2 linked regions of the Streptomyces clavuligerus genome follow. The protein of the gene in region 2 interacts with the protein of the main gene of each other region in a pairwise test. Links are inferred from orthologs where the notes say so. Each region holds a gene or a part of one and is shown on either strand. Other genes may lie near its edges. The genes, in order: ftsZ and rlmN.

Evidence for each region.
Region 1: the proteins of rlmN (region 2) and ftsZ interact in binary tests that used the Escherichia coli proteins (3 or more experiments, as listed by UniProt). The link is inferred for Streptomyces clavuligerus from one-to-one orthologs.

What each region holds. Positions count from the first base shown.
Region 1 is NZ_CP027858.1:5,186,985-5,195,986, reverse strand. The notes cover bases 3,638-6,453. They hold ftsZ (cell division protein FtsZ), read right to left. Parts: upstream 5,739-6,453; coding sequence 4,536-5,738; downstream 3,638-4,535. Other genes in these bases: CRV15_RS21855 (cell division protein FtsQ/DivIB), read right to left, coding at 6,015-6,453; pgeF (peptidoglycan editing factor PgeF), read right to left, coding at 3,754-4,539; CRV15_RS21875 (YggS family pyridoxal phosphate-dependent enzyme), read right to left, coding at 3,638-3,757. Outside these bases: ileS (isoleucine--tRNA ligase), read left to right, coding at 1-530; CRV15_RS21890 (DivIVA domain-containing protein), read right to left, coding at 727-1,833; CRV15_RS21885 (YggT family protein), read right to left, coding at 1,901-2,188; CRV15_RS21880 (cell division protein SepF), read right to left, coding at 2,257-2,874; more of CRV15_RS21875, read right to left, coding at 3,014-3,637; more of CRV15_RS21855, read right to left, coding at 6,454-6,818; murG (undecaprenyldiphospho-muramoylpentapeptide beta-N-acetylglucosaminyltransferase), read right to left, coding at 6,874-7,968; putative lipid II flippase FtsW, read right to left, coding at 7,975-9,002. UniProt on the Escherichia coli protein: Essential cell division protein that forms a contractile ring structure (Z ring) at the future cell division site. The regulation of the ring assembly controls the timing and the location of cell division.
Region 2 is NZ_CP027858.1:1,452,419-1,461,557, reverse strand. Bases 2,214-5,166 are described here. They hold rlmN (dual-specificity RNA methyltransferase RlmN), read left to right. Parts: upstream 2,214-3,113; coding sequence 3,114-4,220; downstream 4,221-5,166. Other genes in these bases: CRV15_RS05750 (thiamine ABC transporter substrate-binding protein), read left to right, coding at 4,524-5,166; CRV15_RS05760 (phosphatidate cytidylyltransferase), read left to right, coding at 2,214-2,871. Also shown: pyrH (UMP kinase), read left to right, coding at 163-957; frr (ribosome recycling factor), read left to right, coding at 1,130-1,687; more of CRV15_RS05760, read left to right, coding at 1,687-2,213; more of CRV15_RS05750, read left to right, coding at 5,167-5,636; CRV15_RS05745 (ABC transporter permease), read left to right, coding at 5,744-7,405; CRV15_RS05740 (ABC transporter ATP-binding protein), read left to right, coding at 7,405-8,427; CRV15_RS05735 (nuclear transport factor 2 family protein), read right to left, coding at 8,550-9,005; CRV15_RS05730 (hypothetical protein), read right to left, coding at 9,110-9,139.

The sequences.
Region 1 (9,002 bases), 3.7 Mb from region 2 along the record:
TCGACACCACCGCGAAGGCCAACTTCCGCGCGCTCGGCAAGCGGTTCGGCAAGCGGGTGCAGGCGGTGGCGAAGGCCGTCGCCGATGCGGACGCCGCCGCGCTCTCGCTGGCGCTGCGCGAGGGCACGGCCTCGGTGGAGGTCGAGGGTGAGACCGTCACCCTCGCCCCGGACGAGGTGATCATCACGGAGACCCCGCGCGAGGGCTGGTCGGTGGCCTCGGACTCGGGCGCCACGGTCGCCCTGGATCTGGAGATCACCCCCGAGCTGCGGCTCGCGGGGCTGGCGCGGGACGCGATCCGGCTGATCCAGGAGGCCCGTAAGAACAGCGGTCTGGATGTGGCGGACCGGATCGCCGTGGTGTGGGAGGCCGGGGAGGCCGCCACCGCCGAGGCCCTGGCGGAGCACTCCGGTCTGATCGCCGATGAGGTTCTGGCGACGGAGTTCACCCGTTCGGCTCCGGACGGCACGTTCGGACCGGCCTTCACGGACGAGTCGCTGGCGCTCACCTTCCATCTGCGCAAGGTCTGAGCGAGCCGATCCCCGAAGGGGGCCGGGCCCGGTGCCCGGCCCCCTTCGCCGTTCCCGCTCGTCCGGTGCCGTACCCTCCTCGCCGGCCAAGGGCGGATATTCCCGGACACAACGCAAGGGCCGGGCCCAGGACACGAAGTCCTGGGCCCGGCCCTTGCGAGCTGCCGACGGCTACGCGCTCATCGCGCGCCGCGGCTCAGTTGTCGTCCTCGTCGATGAGGAAACCACGCATCGGCGCGGGCGCCTGCTGCATCGGCTGCGGCGCCTGGGGCCGCACCGGCGCCATCGGCTGGGTCATCGCCGGGGACATCTGCTGCTGGCCACCGTACGAAGGAGCGCCGCCCATCGGCGGGTTGCCGCCCATCGGCTGGCCCATCGGCGGGTTGCCGCCCATGGAGTGGCCCATCGCCGGGGCACCGGCCGACGCCATCGACGGCGACGGCGGCAGCGAGGCGGCCGACGGGGTCCGCGGCGGGGCCAGCGAGTCGTCGGCCTGGGTCTCCAGCTGACGGAGCTGGCTCTCCAGGTAGGACTTCAGACGGGTGCGGTACTCACGCTCAAAGCCGCGGAGGTCTTCGACCTTGCGCTCCAGCGTCGCCCGCGCGGACTCCAGGGAGCCCATGGCCACGCGGTGCTTCTCCTGCGCGTCCCGCTCCAGCGCGTCGGCCTTGGCGCGGGCGTCCCGCTCCAGGCCCTCGGCGCGCGAACGGGCCTCGCCGACAATCTTGTTGGCCTCGGAACGGGCCTCCGCGATCGCCTGGTCGGCGGTCTGCTGGGCCAGCGAGAGCACACGGGCCGCGCTGTCGCCGCCGGGGCCCTGACCGGGCGGCGGCATCTGCGGGCCACCATGGCCGCCCATGGGACCGGGGCCACCCATCGGACCGCCCATCGGGCCGCCCTGCATGGGGCCGCCGGGGCCCATCGGACCACCGTGGCTGGGACCGGCCGGCAGCTGAGGCGCTCCACCCGGCAGTTGGGGGGGACCCATCTGCGGAGGCTGCTGCTGGACCGGCGGACCCGATATGGCAGCGGGTACCGGGGCCCCCGGGGCACCCCGTCCGTCCTGGGGCTCCGGAGCCTTGCGCATCGCCTGCTGCTGCTGGTGCTGCTGCTGCTGATTCTGCGCGGCGGCACGAGTCGCCGCGGCCAGCTTGGCGCGCAGGTCCTCGTTCTCCCGGAGCAACCGGGTCAATTCGGATTCGACCTCGTCGAGGAAGGCATCGACCTCGTCCTCGTCATAGCCTTCTCGGAGGCGGACGGTCGTGAACTGCTTGTTCCGCACGTCCTCGGGGGTCAGCGGCATCTCTTCTTCACCTCTACGTAGTCGTCGGCAGTCGGCAAGACCGTATCGTCCACTCCTACCCTTCTCCTCACGCGAAACGACCCACGATGCTGAGAAGGACCCAAACGATGATCATCAGAACGAAGAAGGACAGGTCGAGTGCCACGCCCCCGAGACGCAACGGCGGGATGAACCGCCGAAGAAGCTTGAGCGGTGGGTCGGTGACAGTGTAGGTGGCCTCCAGGAGGACCACCATCGCCTTGCCGGGTTGCCATGAACGGGCGAACTGGAAGACGTAGTCCATGACCAAACGGAAGAACAGGACGACGAGGAAACACAACAGCGCGATATAGACCACCTGTAGTGCGACGCTCATCCTGCGCTTCCCTCTCCCCTGTGCGTCCGTGGCCCGGCCCCGGTGGGCCGGCCAGGTCCTGCCTCATCTCAGCTCTGGTTGAAGAAACCGCCCTCTGCGATACGGGCTTTGTCCTCCGCCGTGACATCGACGTTAGCAGGAGACAGCAGGAACACCTTCTGTGTCACCCGCTCAATGCTGCCATGGAGACCGAAGACCAGTCCCGCAGCGAAGTCGACGAGTCGCTTCGCGTCGGTGTCGTCCATCTCCGTGAGATTCATGATCACTGGAGTGCCCTCGCGGAAGTGTTCCCCGATGGTACGGGCCTCGTTGTAGGTCCGCGGGTGCAGTGTGGTGATGCGGTAGGGCTCCCGCTCGGACACGACCTTGGGCATGATCACCGGCGCGTTCTTCTCCAGGTTGGGGCGTTCGGGTGTGATGGATGCCACGGGGGCAATTCGCGCCGGACGCCCGTTTTCTGCGGGTAGCGAAGTCGGCAGCGGCATCGGGTCGCGCGGGGGCGGAGGCTGGACGGCGCGCACCGGTTCCTCGCGCTCCACCGGATGCGCGGGCGGGTGCCGACGGTGTTCCCGTTCCGGCTCCGGCTCGGGCTCGAAGTCGTCGTCGGGGTCGAAGCCCCTGCCGTCGTACCCATCGTCCTCCACGAGGCCGAGGTAGACCGCCATCTTGCGCATCGCGCCGGCCATGCTCTGAGTCCTCCGCTCTGTGGTGGATCGCTTTGTTCGCAAATGTCGCACTGCCGCCAAGTGCCCGCGATCCACTGGGTCTGCCCGCTTTACCGCGGGAATGACCATATTTTCTGCTGTGGTCCGACTCTTGGCGACGTTACCCGAGCCGGGGACGGACTCCGAGTACCGCCGTACCGACGCGTACATGTGTCGCACCGGCGGCGACGGCCTCTTCGAGGTCCGTACTCATCCCCGCCGAGACCATGTTCGCAGCAGGATGCCCCACGCGCAGGTCCGCCGAGATTTCCATCAGCCGGTCGAACGCGGCCCGTTGCCGTCCCGCATAGGGTCCGACCAGCGGTGCGACCGTCATCAGACCGTCGAACCGAAGTCCGGCGGACCCCTCGATCGCGGTGGCGAGTTCCTCGGTCCCGCCCGGCGCGACCCCGCCGCGCTCCCCGCGTGCGCCGGTCTCCGCGTCCAGCGCCACCTGGATCAGACACCCCACTTCACGCCCCGCGCGGACCGCCGCGGAGGAGAGCGCCGTGACCAGCTTCATACGATCGACCGACTGCACCACATCGGAATATCCCAGTACAGAACGGACCTTGTTCGTCTGCAACTGACCGACAAAGTGCCATTGGAGATCGAGATCGGCGCACGCGGCGGCCTTGGGGGCGGCGTCCTGATCGCGGTTCTCGGCGACGTTTCTCACACCGAGTTCATACAGAAGGCGGACATCGCTCGCGGGATAGGTCTTGGTGACCACGACGAGGGTCACCTCCTCCCGCTTCCGCCCGGCGGCGGCGCAGGCGGCGGCGATACGTTCCTCCACCTTCGCCAGATTTTCGGCGAGTTCGTCCCGGCGCGCCGGGTCCGGAAGCTCGTGTCGTTCCGTCATGCTGCTGTCTCTCCTGCCGGGGAAGCGGCGCCCGCCCCCTCGGAGAACGGCTCCAACCAGACATATCCGGCGAGCCGCCCGGTGGTGCGGTCGCGGCGGTACGAGTAGTGGTCCTGTGATTCCCGGGTGCACACCGGCGATGCCTGCCGGTCCCGCACCCCGACCGCCGCGAGCTGGGCGTGGACCCCGGCGACGACATCGATGCCCGGGGTGCCCCAGGCGGTCTCGGCCCAGGCGGCCGGCTCCGCTGCGGCGACCTCCGCGCGCATTGCGGCGGGCACCTCATAGCACCGGCCGCAGATCGCGGGCCCGGTGCGGGCGACGATCCGCTCGGGCCGCGCGCCCAGTTCCGCCATCGCCCCGACGGTGGCGGCGACCACCCCGAGGGCCATCCCGATCCGGCCCGCGTGGGCGGCGCCCGCCACCCCGGCCACCGGATCGGCCAGCAGAACGGGGACGCAGTCGGCGGTCAGCACGGCGAGGGCCAGGCCGCGCCGGGTGGTGACCACCCCGTCCACCGCCGGAACCGGCCCCGTGCCCCAGGGCGCGTCGGCCCGTACGACCTCCCGGCCGTGCACCTGGTTCATCCAGACCACCCGGCCCGGGTCGAACCCGAGCGCCTTGGCGGCGGTCTCCCGGTTGGTCCGTACGGCCCCGGGGTCGTCGCCGACCGCTCCGCCGAGGTTCAGCTCCTCGTACGGAACGGCGCTCACCCCGCCCCACCGGGTGGTGAAGGCGAAGTGGGCGCCGTTCGCGTGTATCGCGTCGTGCCGCACGGTCACTTCAGGAAGTCCGGGACATCCAGTTCCTCGGCCGAGGTGTCCGGGTAGGGACGGGCCGGCGGGACCTGCGGGGTGATGGCCGGGCCGCGGTCGGCCTGGACCGGGGCGGGCTCGGCCGGAGGCTCCTCGCGCACCGGTACCGAGCCGAGGCCGATCGGGCGGGACGAGGGCTCGGGGCGCTGCGCGGGCGGCTGCGCCTCCTCGCGCTTGGCGCCCGCGGAGCCGAGGACGGTGTCCCGGCGGACCGGCGGCTGACCGCCGTCGAAGCCCGCGGCGATGACCGTGACCCGGACCTCGTCGCCGAGGGCGTCGTCGATGACCGCGCCGAAGATGATGTTGGCCTCGGGGTGGGCCGCCTCGCTCACCAGCTGGGCCGCCTCGTTGATCTCGAAGAGACCGAGGTCGGAGCCGCCGGAGATGGACAGCAGCACCCCGCGGGCGCCGTCGATGGACGCCTCCAGGAGCGGCGAGGAGATCGCCATCTCGGCCGCCGCCACCGCACGGTCGTCGCCCCGGGCCGAGCCGATGCCCATGAGGGCGGACCCGGCCTCGGACATCACGGACTTGACGTCGGCGAAGTCGAGGTTGATCAGACCGGGCGTGGTGATGAGGTCGGTGATGCCCTGGACGCCCGAGAGCAGTACCTGGTCGGCGGACTTGAACGCGTCGAGCACGCTGACCTGGCGGTCCGAGATGGACAGCAGCCGGTCGTTGGGGATGACGATGAGGGTGTCGACCTCTTCGCGGAGCTCGGCGATGCCGTCCTCCGCCTGGTTGGCGCGGCGGCGGCCCTCGAAGGTGAAGGGCCGGGTGACCACACCGATCGTCAGGGCGCCCAGGGAGCGCGCGATGTTGGCCACGACGGGCGCGCCGCCGGTGCCGGTGCCGCCGCCCTCACCAGCGGTGACGAAGACCATGTCGGCCCCCTTGAGGACCTCCTCGATCTCCTCGCGGTGGTCCTCGGCGGCCTTGCGGCCGACGGCCGGGTTGGCGCCCGCGCCGAGTCCCCGGGTGAGTTCGCGGCCGACGTCGAGCTTGACGTCGGCGTCGCTCATCAACAACGCCTGAGCGTCGGTGTTGATGGCGATGAACTCGACGCCCTTGAGACCGACCTCGATCATTCGGTTGATGGCATTGACACCACCGCCGCCGACACCGATGACCTTGATGACTGCGAGGTAGTTCTGCGGTGCTGCCACGTCGAAGGCCTCTCGCCTCGAAATACGTGCCGCCCCCGCGCTGTACCCGCGCGGCGGCGGCTGATGCCGATGGGGCGGTCCGACCGCGCCGACCCGAACCCTAACGTTGAAGTTTAGGGTTACCCGTGTGTCTGTTCGCTGGACTCCCCGAACAGGACACTAAGTCGACAAGCGGCGCGCGTTCAATGAACACGCCGAACCTCCCGTTTTTCTTTTCACCCTATGTGATCAGCCGTTGCGCTGACCACCCAGGGGGCCGGGAGAGGTGCTCCGGCGTCAACTCCCGGACACCGCCGGGGTGGTGGGAGCACTCACATCGAAGTGCCGGGCCCGGGGTGCGGCTTTCAGAAGCGCGGTGAGGGCGCGCGCCTTCGCCTCACCCTCTTCGGGGCTCCCCCACACCACCGTGCGCCCCCCGGTCAACTCCAGGACCATGTCGTCATATGAACGCACTACCAGGGTACGCAGCTCGTCGGCGACCTTTCCCGGCAGTTCGCCCCTGACCCGTACCGCCTCCTCGGTCAGCCGGGAGAGCGGGAAGCGGCGCAGGCCCGGGGAGCGCTCGGCGGCGAGTTCGAGCCGGGGTACCCCCTTGACCGGCCGGTGCGCGGTCGCGAACCGGACCCCTTCGCGGTCCACCTCGACAAAGCGCTTCCCCTGGACGAGCAGCAGCACGGGCTGACGTTCGGTCACCTCCAGGGTGACGCCCCGGGGCCAGTCACGGGAGACCTCCACGGAGCCGACGCGCGGCAGCCGCTCACGGACGCGCTCCCCGATGGCGTCGGTGTCCAGGGAGACGACCGGCTCGCCCAGGGGCACCCGGGCCGCCTCGACCACCTGCGCGGGTGTCAGCACCCGGGTCCCGGTGGCCTCGACCCGCTCGACGCGCAGCCAGGAGGAGCCGTGGAGCAGCCAGCCGAGGCCCGCGGTGAGCGCCACGGCCGCCAGGGCGACCAGCACTCCCCTGCGGCCGGGCCGCAGCCTGCCCCGGGCCGGGGCGCCGGAGGGCGGGCCGGGCTCCGGCCGGGGGCGGCGCGGGGGTCTCTTCGCACCGCGCTCGGCGGTGGTGGGTCCGGCCACGCTCCGGTCTCCTTCCTGCCGGCGCCCGGGGCCCTGCGCCCCGGGCCGGGCGGCCTCACGCCTGACGGCGTGCGGCGATCGCCTCGTACACCATGCCGACAAGCAGATTGTCGGCGTCCCGGCGGCCGAACTCGGCGGCGGCGCGGGACATCTCGTACAGCCGATGCGGATCGGCCAGTACCGGGAGGACATGGCCCTGGACCCACTCGGCGGTCAGCTCGGAGTCGTCGACGAGGAGTCCGCCGCCCGCCTTGACGACCGGCTGGGCGTTGAGCCGCTGTTCGCCGTTGCCGATCGGCAGCGGGACATAGGCGGCGGGGAGCCCGACGGCCGACAGCTCGGCGACGGTCATCGCTCCGGCGCGGCAGAGCATCATGTCGGCGGCGGCGTAGGCGAGATCCATCCGGTCCACATACGGTACCGGGACATATGGCGGCATTCCCGGCATGTTGTCCGCGTGCGGCAGCTCGTTCTTCGGGCCGACCGCGTGCAGGATCTGGATGCCGGAGCGCTGGAGGACGGGCGCGGCCTGCTGGATGACCTCGTTGAGCCGCCGGGCGCCCTGGGAGCCGCCGGAGACCAGCAGGGTGGGCAGATGGGGGTCGAGGCCGAAGACCTCGCGCGCCTCGGGGCGCACCCGGGCCCGGTCCAGGGTGGCGATGGTGTACCGCAGCGGGATGCCGATGTAGCGGGCCCCGCGCAGCTTGTTGTCGGGGGTGGCGACGGCCACCCCGGCGGCGTACCGGGAGCCGATCTTGTTGGCGAGCCCGGGGCGCGCGTTGGCCTCGTGGACCACGATCGGCACCCCGAGCCGTTTGGCGGCAAGATAGCCGGGGAGGGCCACATAGCCGCCGAAGCCGACGACACAGTCGGCCTTGGTGCGCTCCAGGACCTGCTCGGCGGCCTTGATGGTGCCGCGCAGCCGCCCGGGGACGGTGATCAGCTCCGGGGTCGGCCTCCGGGGCAGCGGGACGGCGGGGATCAGCGCCAGCTCATAGCCCCGCTCCGGCACCAGCCGGGTCTCCAGTCCGCGCTCCGTGCCCAGGGCGGTGATGCCCACGGTCGGGTCCTGCCTGCGCAGGGCGTCCGCGAGGGCCAGCGCGGGCTCGATATGGCCGGCGGTCCCACCGCCGGCGAGGACGACATGCACCGAAATTCACCGCTCTCCGGACGGACGCCCCGTAGCGCGCCGTCTCATCGTTTTCCATCTCCCCCCTGGCCTCCGCATGGCCAGGGCCGCCTTCGCGGCGGGCTCCTCCCGCGCGAACGCGATGAGCAACCCGACGGCGAACATGGTCGGCAGCAGGGCCGACCCTCCGTAGGAGAACAGCGGCAGGGGAACACCGGCGATCGGCAGCAGTCCGAGCACCGCGCCGATGTTGACCATGGCCTGGGCCATGATCCAGGTGGTCACACCTCCCGCCGCGTACCTGACGAAGTGGTCCTCCGTGCGTCCGGCCACGCGGATACCCGCATAGCCTAGAGCCGCGAACAGACCGAGCACCGACAGCGTCCCCGCCAGACCCAGTTCCTCCCCGGCGATGGCGAAGATGAAGTCGGTATGCGATTCAGGCAGTTGACCCCATTTTTCCACACTTGCCCCGAGACCGGAACCAAACCATCCGCCGGAGGCGAGCGCATAGAGTCCGTGCACGGCCTGCCAGCACTCCCCCTGGGGGCCGAGGTCCTTCGCCCCCACACAGAAAAGCCGGGACATCCGGTTCTCACTGGTGCGGATCAGCATGAAGCCGACCAGACCGGCGACGGCCAGCACCCCCACGAAGAGCCGGGTGGGCGCGCCCGCCAGCCAGAGCAGCCCGAAGAGGATGGCGGTGAGGATCATCGCCGTCCCCATGTCCCCGCCGAGCATGATCAGCCCAAGCAGGACAAAGCCCACCGGAACCAGCGGAACCAGTATGTGCTTCCACTGGTTCAGCAGCCGCTTCTCCTGTTTGCGGGCGAGCAGGTCCGCGCCCCACAGGATCAGCGCCAGCTTGCCGAACTCACTGGGCTGGAGCTGGAACGGGCCGCCGAGCGAGAGCCAGTTCTGATTGCCGCCGACCGACTCGCCTATCCCCGGGACCTGCACCAGCGCCATCAGGAAGACGGTCACGAGCAGCAGCGGATAGGCCAGCGCCCGGTGCAGCCGGGAGGGCGTCCGGGAGGCGATCACCAGCAGCACGG
Region 2 (9,139 bases):
GCCCGCTAGGGTTTCTCACGCTGTCGACGGCCGCGTGTGCCCCTCGGCACAGCGACGTCAAGGCGCCGGACGACCGCAGATCTGACGAGGAGGCCATTGCCGACAGGGACACCAGCACCCGAGCGGCAATGGCCTTCTTCGTATGTGCACGAGGAGATCTCCATGAACAAGGGCGCGGACGCCACCAAGGCAACCGGCGACAACAGCGACCACGACGGGAAGCATGACGTGAAGAAGGCCGGGCGCTTCATGCTGAAGCTCTCCGGTGAGGCGTTCTCCGGCGGCGGAGGACTCGGCGTCGATCCCGACGTGGTGCACGCCATCGCCCGCGAGATTGCCGCGGTGGTCCGGGACGGCGCAGAGGTCGCCGTGGTCATCGGCGGCGGCAACTTCTTCCGCGGCGCCGAGCTCCAGGTGCGCGGCATGGACCGGGCCCGCTCCGACTACATGGGCATGCTCGGCACCGTGATGAACTGCCTCGCCCTCCAGGACTTCCTGGAGAAGGAGGGCATCGACTCCCGGGTCCAGACCGCCATCACCATGGCGCAGGTCGCCGAGCCCTATATCCCGCTGCGCGCGGTGCGCCACCTGGAGAAGGGCCGTGTGGTGATCTTCGGCGCGGGTATGGGCATGCCCTACTTCTCCACCGACACCACCGCCGCACAGCGCGCCCTGGAGATCCAGGCCGAGGCCCTGCTGATGGGCAAGAACGGTGTCGACGGTGTCTACGACTCCGACCCCAAGGCCAACCCCGACGCGGTGAAGTTCGACGCGCTGGAGTACGGCGAGGTGCTCGCCCGCGACCTCAAGGTCGCCGACGCCACCGCCATCACCCTGTGCCGGGACAACGCCCTGCCGATCCTGGTCTTCGAACTTCTCGCCGAGGGCAATATCGCGCGGGCCGTCAAGGGTGAGAAGATCGGCACACTGGTGAGCGACGAGGGCACCCGGGCCTGATTCCGGGACGTCCGGGACGGCCGCCGCGGCGGCCGTCCGGGGCATGGACAAAGCCCTGCCGGTCGGACACCGTGCAGGGAAGACGCGACAGACGTTCCGCCCGGCCCGGGCATTCCCCCGTGGCCCACGGCCCGGGGGACCGCAGCCTACTCAAGACACGCAGGAGCAAGTGGTGATCGAAGAGACCCTCCTCGAAGCCGAGGAGAAAATGGAGAAGGCCGTCGTGGTCGCCAAGGAGGACTTCGCCGCGATCCGCACCGGGCGTGCGCACCCGGCGATGTTCAACAAGATCGTCGCCGACTACTACGGCGCGCTGACCCCGATCAACCAGCTGGCGTCGTTCTCGGTGCCGGAGCCGCGGATGGCCGTGGTGACCCCCTTCGACAAGACCGCCCTGCGCAACATCGAGCAGGCGATCCGCGACTCGGACCTCGGGGTCAACCCGAGCAACGACGGCAACATCATCCGAGTGGTGTTCCCCGAGCTGACCGAGGAGCGCCGCCGCGACTACATCAAGGTCGCCAAGGGCAAGGCCGAGGACTCGAAGATCTCGATCCGCTCCGTCCGCCGCAAGGCCAAGGAGGCCATCGACAAGCTGGTCAAGGACGGCGAGGTCGGCGAGGACGAGGGCCGCCGCGGGGAGAAGGAGCTCGACGACACCACCGCGAAGTACGTGGCGCAGGTGGACGAGCTGCTGAAGCACAAGGAAGCCGAGCTGCTCGAAGTCTGATGAACGACTCTTCCTGGGGGGCCCCGCCGAGGGCCGACGTGGTCGGAGGCAGGCGACCGTCCGACCTGGGGTCCGCATCGGCGGGTCCCACGTACGAGGAGCATGCCGCACAGCAGACTCGGCCCATGCCCATCGTGCCGGACTTTCCCGACGCAGGTAGAGACGCCGAAGACAGCGGCCGCCACGGCCGTGAGCAGCGCGAGAGGGGGGCCGCCCCGCGAAGCGGCCCCCCGCTTCACGACCAGCGCCCCGACGGCCCCGTGCCCGGCTCCGTACCGCCCCATCCGGCCGCCGCCCAGCCGCGTCCCGGAGACCGGGCCGGACGGCCCGGCCGGGCGGTACCGGAGAAGAAGGCAGTGCGCGAGAAGAAGAACGCGGGCCGCGATCTGAGGGCGGCGATAGGAGTCGGCGTCGGGCTCGGTGCCGTGATCGGCGCCTCGCTCTTCGTCGTCAAGGCCGTCTTCGTCGGCGTCGTCGTGGTCGCCGTCGTCGTCGGGCTCTGGGAGCTGACCAGCAGGCTCCAGGAACGCAAGCAGATCAAGGCGCCGCTGGTGCCGCTCGCCGTGGGCGGTGCGGCGATGGTCGTGGCGGGGTACGCGCGCGGCGCGGAGGGCGCCTGGGTCGCGACGGCCCTGACCGCCCTCGCCGTTCTGGTGTGGCGGATGACGGACCCCCCCGAGGGGTATCTGCGGGATGTCACCGCCGGGGTCTTCGCCGTCTTCTACGTGCCCTTCCTCGCGACCTTCGTGGCGCTGATGCTCACGGCGGACGACGGCCCCTGGCGGGTCCTCGTCTTCCTCGCGCTCACCGTCATCAGCGACACCGGCGCGTACGCGGTCGGCTGGCGCTTCGGCAGGCGCAAACTGGCGCCCCGGATCAGCCCCGGCAAGACCTGGGAAGGGCTCCTGGGCGCGATCGGCTTCGCGATGGCCGCGGGCGCGCTCTTCATGGAGTTCCTGATCGACGGCGGGAGCTGGTGGCAGGGGCTGCTGCTCGGGCTCGCGGTCGCGGTCAGCGCCACCCTGGGCGACCTGGGTGAATCCATGATCAAGCGGGATCTGGGCATCAAGGACATGGGCGCGCTGCTCCCGGGCCACGGGGGCATCATGGACCGGCTGGACTCGCTGCTGCCGACCGCTCCGGTGGTCTGGCTGCTGCTGGTGCTCTTCGTCGGCTCGGGCTGAGGCTCCGGCCGCCCGGCTCCGGCCCCCCGGCCGCCCGGCTCCGGCCCCCCGGCCCCCGGCTCCGGCCGCCGGGCCCCCGGCTCCGGCCGCCGGGCCCCCGGCTCCGACCGGCCACCGGCCTTGGGCCCACCGGGGCGACCCCATCCAGCCGCACGGCTCTGACCTGCTTGTTCTTCGATCGAGGGCTCGTTGTCCACAGGGTGGCGAGCCCTTTGTCGTATCTCTGCGACACTGGTAGGACCATGCCCAAGCCCGGAGAACTGACCTTTGTCGCGCCGCGCGGAGCCAAGAAGCCGCCGCGGCACCTCGCCGACCTCACCCCCGCAGAGCGCAAGGAAGCCGTCGCCGCGATCGGCGAGAAGCCGTTCCGTGCCAAGCAGCTCTCGCAGCACTACTTCGCGCGGTACGCCCACGACCCGGCCGCGTGGACGGACATCCCCGCCGCGGCGCGGGAGCGGCTCGCCTCCGAGCTGCTGCCCGATCTGATGTCCGTCGTCCGGCATGTGTCGTGCGACAACGACACCACCCGCAAGACCCTGTGGCGGCTGCACGACGGCACCCTGGTCGAGTCCGTGCTGATGCGCTACCCGGACCGGGTGACGATGTGCATCTCCTCCCAGGCGGGCTGCGGGATGAACTGCCCGTTCTGCGCCACCGGGCAGGCCGGGCTCGACCGCAATCTCTCCACCGCCGAGATCGTCCACCAGATCGTCGACGGCATGCGCGCCCTGCGCGACGGAGAGGTCCCCGGCGGCCCCGCCCGGCTGTCGAACATCGTCTTCATGGGCATGGGCGAGCCCCTGGCCAACTACAAGCGGGTCGTCGGTGCCATCCGCAGGCTCACCGACCCGGAGCCCGACGGGCTCGGCCTCTCGCAGCGCGGGATCACCGTCTCCACGGTCGGTCTGGTGCCCGCGATGCTGCGCTTCGCCGACGAGGGCTTCAAGTGCCGGCTCGCGGTCTCGCTGCACGCCCCGGACGACGAGCTGCGCGACACACTGGTCCCGGTCAACACCCGGTGGAAGGTGCGGGAGGTGCTGGACGCCGCCTGGGAGTACGCGGAGAAGTCGGGCCGCCGGGTCTCCATCGAGTACGCCCTGATCCGCGACATCAACGACCACGCCTGGCGGGGCGACCTGCTGGGACGGCTGCTCAAGGGCAAGCGGGTCCATGTCAATCTGATCCCGCTCAACCCCACCCCGGGCTCCAAGTGGACCGCGTCCCGGCCCGAGGACGAGAAGGCGTTCGTCGAGGCGATCGCCGCGCACGGGGTTCCCGTGACCGTGCGGGACACCCGGGGCCAGGAGATCGACGGCGCCTGCGGACAGCTCGCCGCCGCCGAGCGCTGACCCCGACGCGGTGCGGCGGCCCCGGTGGGGGCTGCCGCCGCCCGGGGGTGACCTTGTACGCTGTGCCAGGTCATCGCCGTGATGACCATCCACTGACATCTGTATACCCATCCGACAGGGGAGCGCCACAGCGCTGAGAGTGCGGCAGCCGACGGCCGCAGACCCTCTGAACCTCGCCCGGGTCATTCCGGGTAGGAAGTTCGGTCACCACCTCAAGCTGTTGCGCCCCGCCGGGCCCTCCTTTCCGGGGACCGGGCGGGGCCGCGTCTCTTCCTGGCCACTCCGGTCCCAGGAGGAATCTCAGTGAACACCAAGAAGACGGTGGCCACCGCGCTGGCGGCGGCCCTGGGCGTCAGCGCGCTCGCGGCCTGCGGCGGGGGCTCGGACTCCGAGGGCTCAGGGGGCTCGAAAGGCTCCGGGTCGGGCGGCTCCTCGTCCACGACCGTCACCCTGGTCACCCATGAGTCGTTCGCCGTCTCCGAGAAGGTGCTGAAGGAGTTCACCAGGAGCACCGGCTACACCGTCAAGGTGCTCAAGAGCGGAGACGCCGGTGAGGCGCTGAACAAGGAGATCCTGACCAAGGGCTCCCCGCAGGGCGATGTGTTCTTCGGCGTCGACAACACCCTGCTGTCGCGCGCACTCGACAACGGGATCTTCACCTCCTACGAGGCCAAGGGCCTGGACCAGGTCGGCGACGCGGTCGAGCTGGACCGCGGGCGTCACCGTGTCACCCCCGTCGACACCGGCGACATCTGCGTCAACTACGACAAGAAGTACTTCGCGGACAAGAAGCTGGCCCCGCCGCGGACCTTCGACGACCTGATCAAGCCCGAGTACAAGAACCTGCTGGTGGTGGAGAACGCGGCCACCTCCTCCCCGGGTCTCGGCTTCCTCCTGGGCACGGTCGCCCGCTATGGGGAGAAGGGCTGGCAGGAGTACTGGAAGGACCTCAAGGAGAACGGGGTCAAGGTCGTCGACGGCTGGTCCGAGGCGTACAACGAGGAGTTCTCGGGCTCGGCGGGCGGCCGGAAGGCCAAGGGCGAGAGGCCGCTGGTCGTCTCGTACGCCTCCAGCCCGCCGGTCGAGGTGCTGTACGCCGATCCGCAGCCCGCCGAGGCCCCCACCGGGGTGGCGGACGGCACCTGCTTCCGGCAGATCGAGTTCGCGGGCCTGCTGAACGGGGCGAAGAACGAGGCGGGCGGCAAGGCGCTGCTGGACTTCATGGTCTCGAAGACCTTCCAGGAGGACCTGCCGCTGAAGATGTTCGTGAACCCGGTGCTCGACGGGGCGAAGCTGCCCGAGATCTTCACCGCGCACGGCACGAGGATCGAGCAGCCGCCGACGGTCGACCCCGGCACCATCGCCGACAACCGTGAGCAGTGGATTCAGACATGGTCCTCGACCGTCCTGAGGTGACCGTTCCCACGGGAACCGGAACCGGAACCGGAACCGCCCCGGCCCGCCCCGGCCCGGCCGGGCGCGCCGGTGCGGCACTGCGGCGGAACGCGGGGCGGCTCGGTCTGATGGCCGTGCCCCTCGCGTTCTTCGCGGTCTTCTTCGCCCACCCCGTCGCCGCGATCGTCGGCCGGGGACTGCGGATCGACGGGGTCTGGCAGTTCGGCCGGATCGGCGAGGTACTCGGGCGCGACGACCTCCAGCGGGTGCTCTGGTTCACCACCTGGCAGGCCGTCGTCTCCACCGTGCTCACCCTGCTGATCGCGCTGCCCGGCGCCTATGTCCTGGCCCGCTTCTCCTTCCCCGGCAAGAAGCTGCTGCGCGCCGTGGTCACGGTGCCCTTCGTGCTGCCGACGGTGGTCGTCGGCAGCGCCTTCCTCGCACTGGTGGGACGGGGCGGAGTCCTCGACGAACTGTGGGGCGTCCGGCTCGACGGCACGGTGTGGGCCATTCTGCTGGCCCATGTCTTCTTCAACTACGCCGTCGTGGTCCGCACCGTGGGCGGGCTCTGGGGCCAGCTCGACCCCCGGCAGGAGGAGGCCGCCCGGGTGCTCGGCGCCGGACGGTTCACCGCCTGGCGCCGGGTGACGCTGCCCGTGCTCACGCCCGCGGTGGCCGCCGCCGCGCTGATGGTCTTCCTCTTCACCTTCACCTCCTTCGGCATCGTCCAGATCCTCGGCGGCCCCACCACCGCGACGCTGGAGGTGGAGATCTACCGGCAGACCGCCCAACTGCTCGATCTGCGCACCGCCGCCGTGCTGACGCTGGTGCAGTTCGCGGTGGTCGGCACCGTGCTCGCGGTGCACGCCCGGGCCGTGCGGCGGCGCGAGGGCGCGCTGCGGCTGGTGGACCCGGAGCGCGCCGCGCGCCCCGTGCGCGGCGCCGGTCAGCGGGCACTGCTCGCCGGGGTGCTGCTCACCGTGGCCGTTCTGCTGCTGACCCCGCTGGCGGTGCTGGTGGAACGGTCGTTCGACACGTCCGGCGGCTACGGCCTCGACCACTACCGCTCGCTGGGCACGCTGGACGAGGCGGGCGGGGCGTTTCTCGTCCCGCCGATCGAGGCGGTGGGGAACTCGCTGGAGTACGCGCTCGCGGCGACCGCCGTCGCGGTGCTGGTCGGCTCGCTGGCCGCCGCCGCGCTCACCCGGCGGGCGGGACGGCTGACCCGCGGTTTCGACGCGCTGCTGATGCTGCCGCTCGGAGTGTCCGCGGTGACCGTCGGCTTCGGTTTTCTGATCGCCCTGGACGAGCCGCCGCTCGATCTGCGCTCCTCCTGGATTCTGGTCCCGCTCGCCCAGGCGCTGGTGGGCACCCCGTTCGTGGTGCGGACCATGCTGCCGGTGCTGCGCGCGGTGGACGGGCGGCTGCGGGAGGCGGCGGCGGTGCTGGGCGCCTCGCCGCTGCGGGTCTGGCGCGAGGTGGACTTCCCCCTGGTGAGCCGGGCACTGCTGATCTCCGCGGGGTTCGCCTTCGCGGTCTCGCTGGGCGAGTTCGGGGCGACGGTCTTCCTGGCCCGGCCCGATCAGCCGACACTGCCGGTCGCGGTGGCCCGGCTGCTGAGCCGCCCCGGTGAACTCAACTACGGACAGGCGATGGCCCTGAGCACGATTCTGATGGTGGTGTGCGCGGTGGCGCTCTTCCTGCTGGAGCGGATTCGCGTCCGTCCTTCTTCGTCGGCGTCTCCGTCGGCGTCTTCTTCGGCGTCGTCCGCCACGGCGGCGGCGTTCTGATGGCCCTGCTGACACTGGACGGGGTGACCGTACGGTTCGGGGCGCGCGATGTGCTCGACGCGGTCTCCCTCACGGTCGCCGCGCACGAGACCGTGTGTGTGCTCGGGCCGAGCGGCAGCGGGAAGTCCACGCTGCTCCGGGTGGTCGCGGGGCTTCAGCCGCCGACGGCGGGACGGGTGCTGCTGGCCGGTGCCGACCAGGCGGGTGTCCCCGTGCACCGCCGCAACCTGGGCCTGATGTTCCAGGACCACCAGCTCTTCCCGCAACGGGACACCGGCGGCAATGTGGGCTTCGGACTGCGGATGCGCGGGGTCGGCGGTGCCGAGCGGCAGCGGCGGGTGGCCGCGCTGCTGGAGCTGGTGGGGCTCCCGGGGGCCGAGCGGCGCTCCGTCGCCTCGCTCTCCGGCGGTGAGCAGCAGCGGGTGGCGCTCGCGCGGGCGCTCGCGCCCGAGCCCCGGCTGCTGATGCTGGACGAGCCGCTGGGGCAGCTCGACCGGGTGCTGCGGGAGCGGCTGGTGGTGGAGTTGCGCGAGCTGTTCGCCCGGCTGGGCACCACGGTGCTCGCCGTCACCCATGACCAGGGCGAGGCGTTCACCCTCGCGGACCGGGTGGTGATCATGCGGGACGGGCGGATCGCGCAGACCGGTACCCCGCGCGAGGTGTGGCAGCGGCCCGCCGACGCGTTCGTGGCCCGTTTCCTCGGCTTCGACAACGTGGTGCCGGGGACGGTGTCCGGTGCGGCGGCACAGACCGCGTGGGGCCCGGTCCCGGTTCCCGCCGGTTCCCCGGACGGCGCCCATGACCTGCTGATACGGCCCACCGGGGTACGGGTCGGGCCGGTGGCGGACGGGCTGCGCTGCACCGTCGGGTCCACCGTCTTCCGGGGGGAACGGGTGGCGGTACGGCTCCGTCCCCCGGCCGGTCCTGAGCTGTCGGCGGAGCTGCCCTCCGCCGCGGCGCCCCGGCAGGGGGATCAGGTGGGCGTGGTCTTCACCGCCGACGATGTGGTGGTGCTGGGCTGACGACCGGAGAACGGCCCACGGGCGAAACGGTGGCACAGCGACGATCGGCGTCCGGCGGAACGACGACGCACGGTGCACGATGCACGACACAGGGCGGACGGAGGCTGGAGGCCGGGCCCGGGTCAGACACCCGGGGCGCAGGCCGCCGCGATCGCCAGGCTGTCCTCGTACACCCGGAAGCGGACGATCAGTCCGTCCACCACGCTCAGCCGGATCGCGAACGGTGAGCTGAAGTACCGGCCCGTGGAGCGGACCCGGCCCGCGAGGACGCCGCTGAACAGGGCTTCCGTGCCATCGGTCAGCAGCGCTTCGATCGCGGTGCCCGCCGGGTCGCCCTGCTGGCCCTCGGCCAGCTCGCGGAAGTGGTCCGCGACGTCGGCGCGGGTGCGGCGGGGGCGTATCCAGGGGACGGCGGGGTTCTCGGCGATCAGCCAGTCGACCCGTTCGGCGAAGAGCGCGGCGATCCGCTCCGGGTCGCCCTCCTGGAGCCGCCCGAGGAACTCCTCGGCGGTCGCCCGTGTCACCTCCGTGGCGAGGTGGTGCTCCTGCTCCGTGCCCAGTACCGCGTGCGTGTCCATCCGGCCCTCCTCGGGTGACGTCCGTTGGGACGATCATGGAGCAGGGGCGGTCGCACGGTCGATGACCCCCGAGGTAAGGGAGGCGGCGGGCGGGACGGAACGGGTCAGCGCCCGGCCGGCAGGGTCGCGAGCAT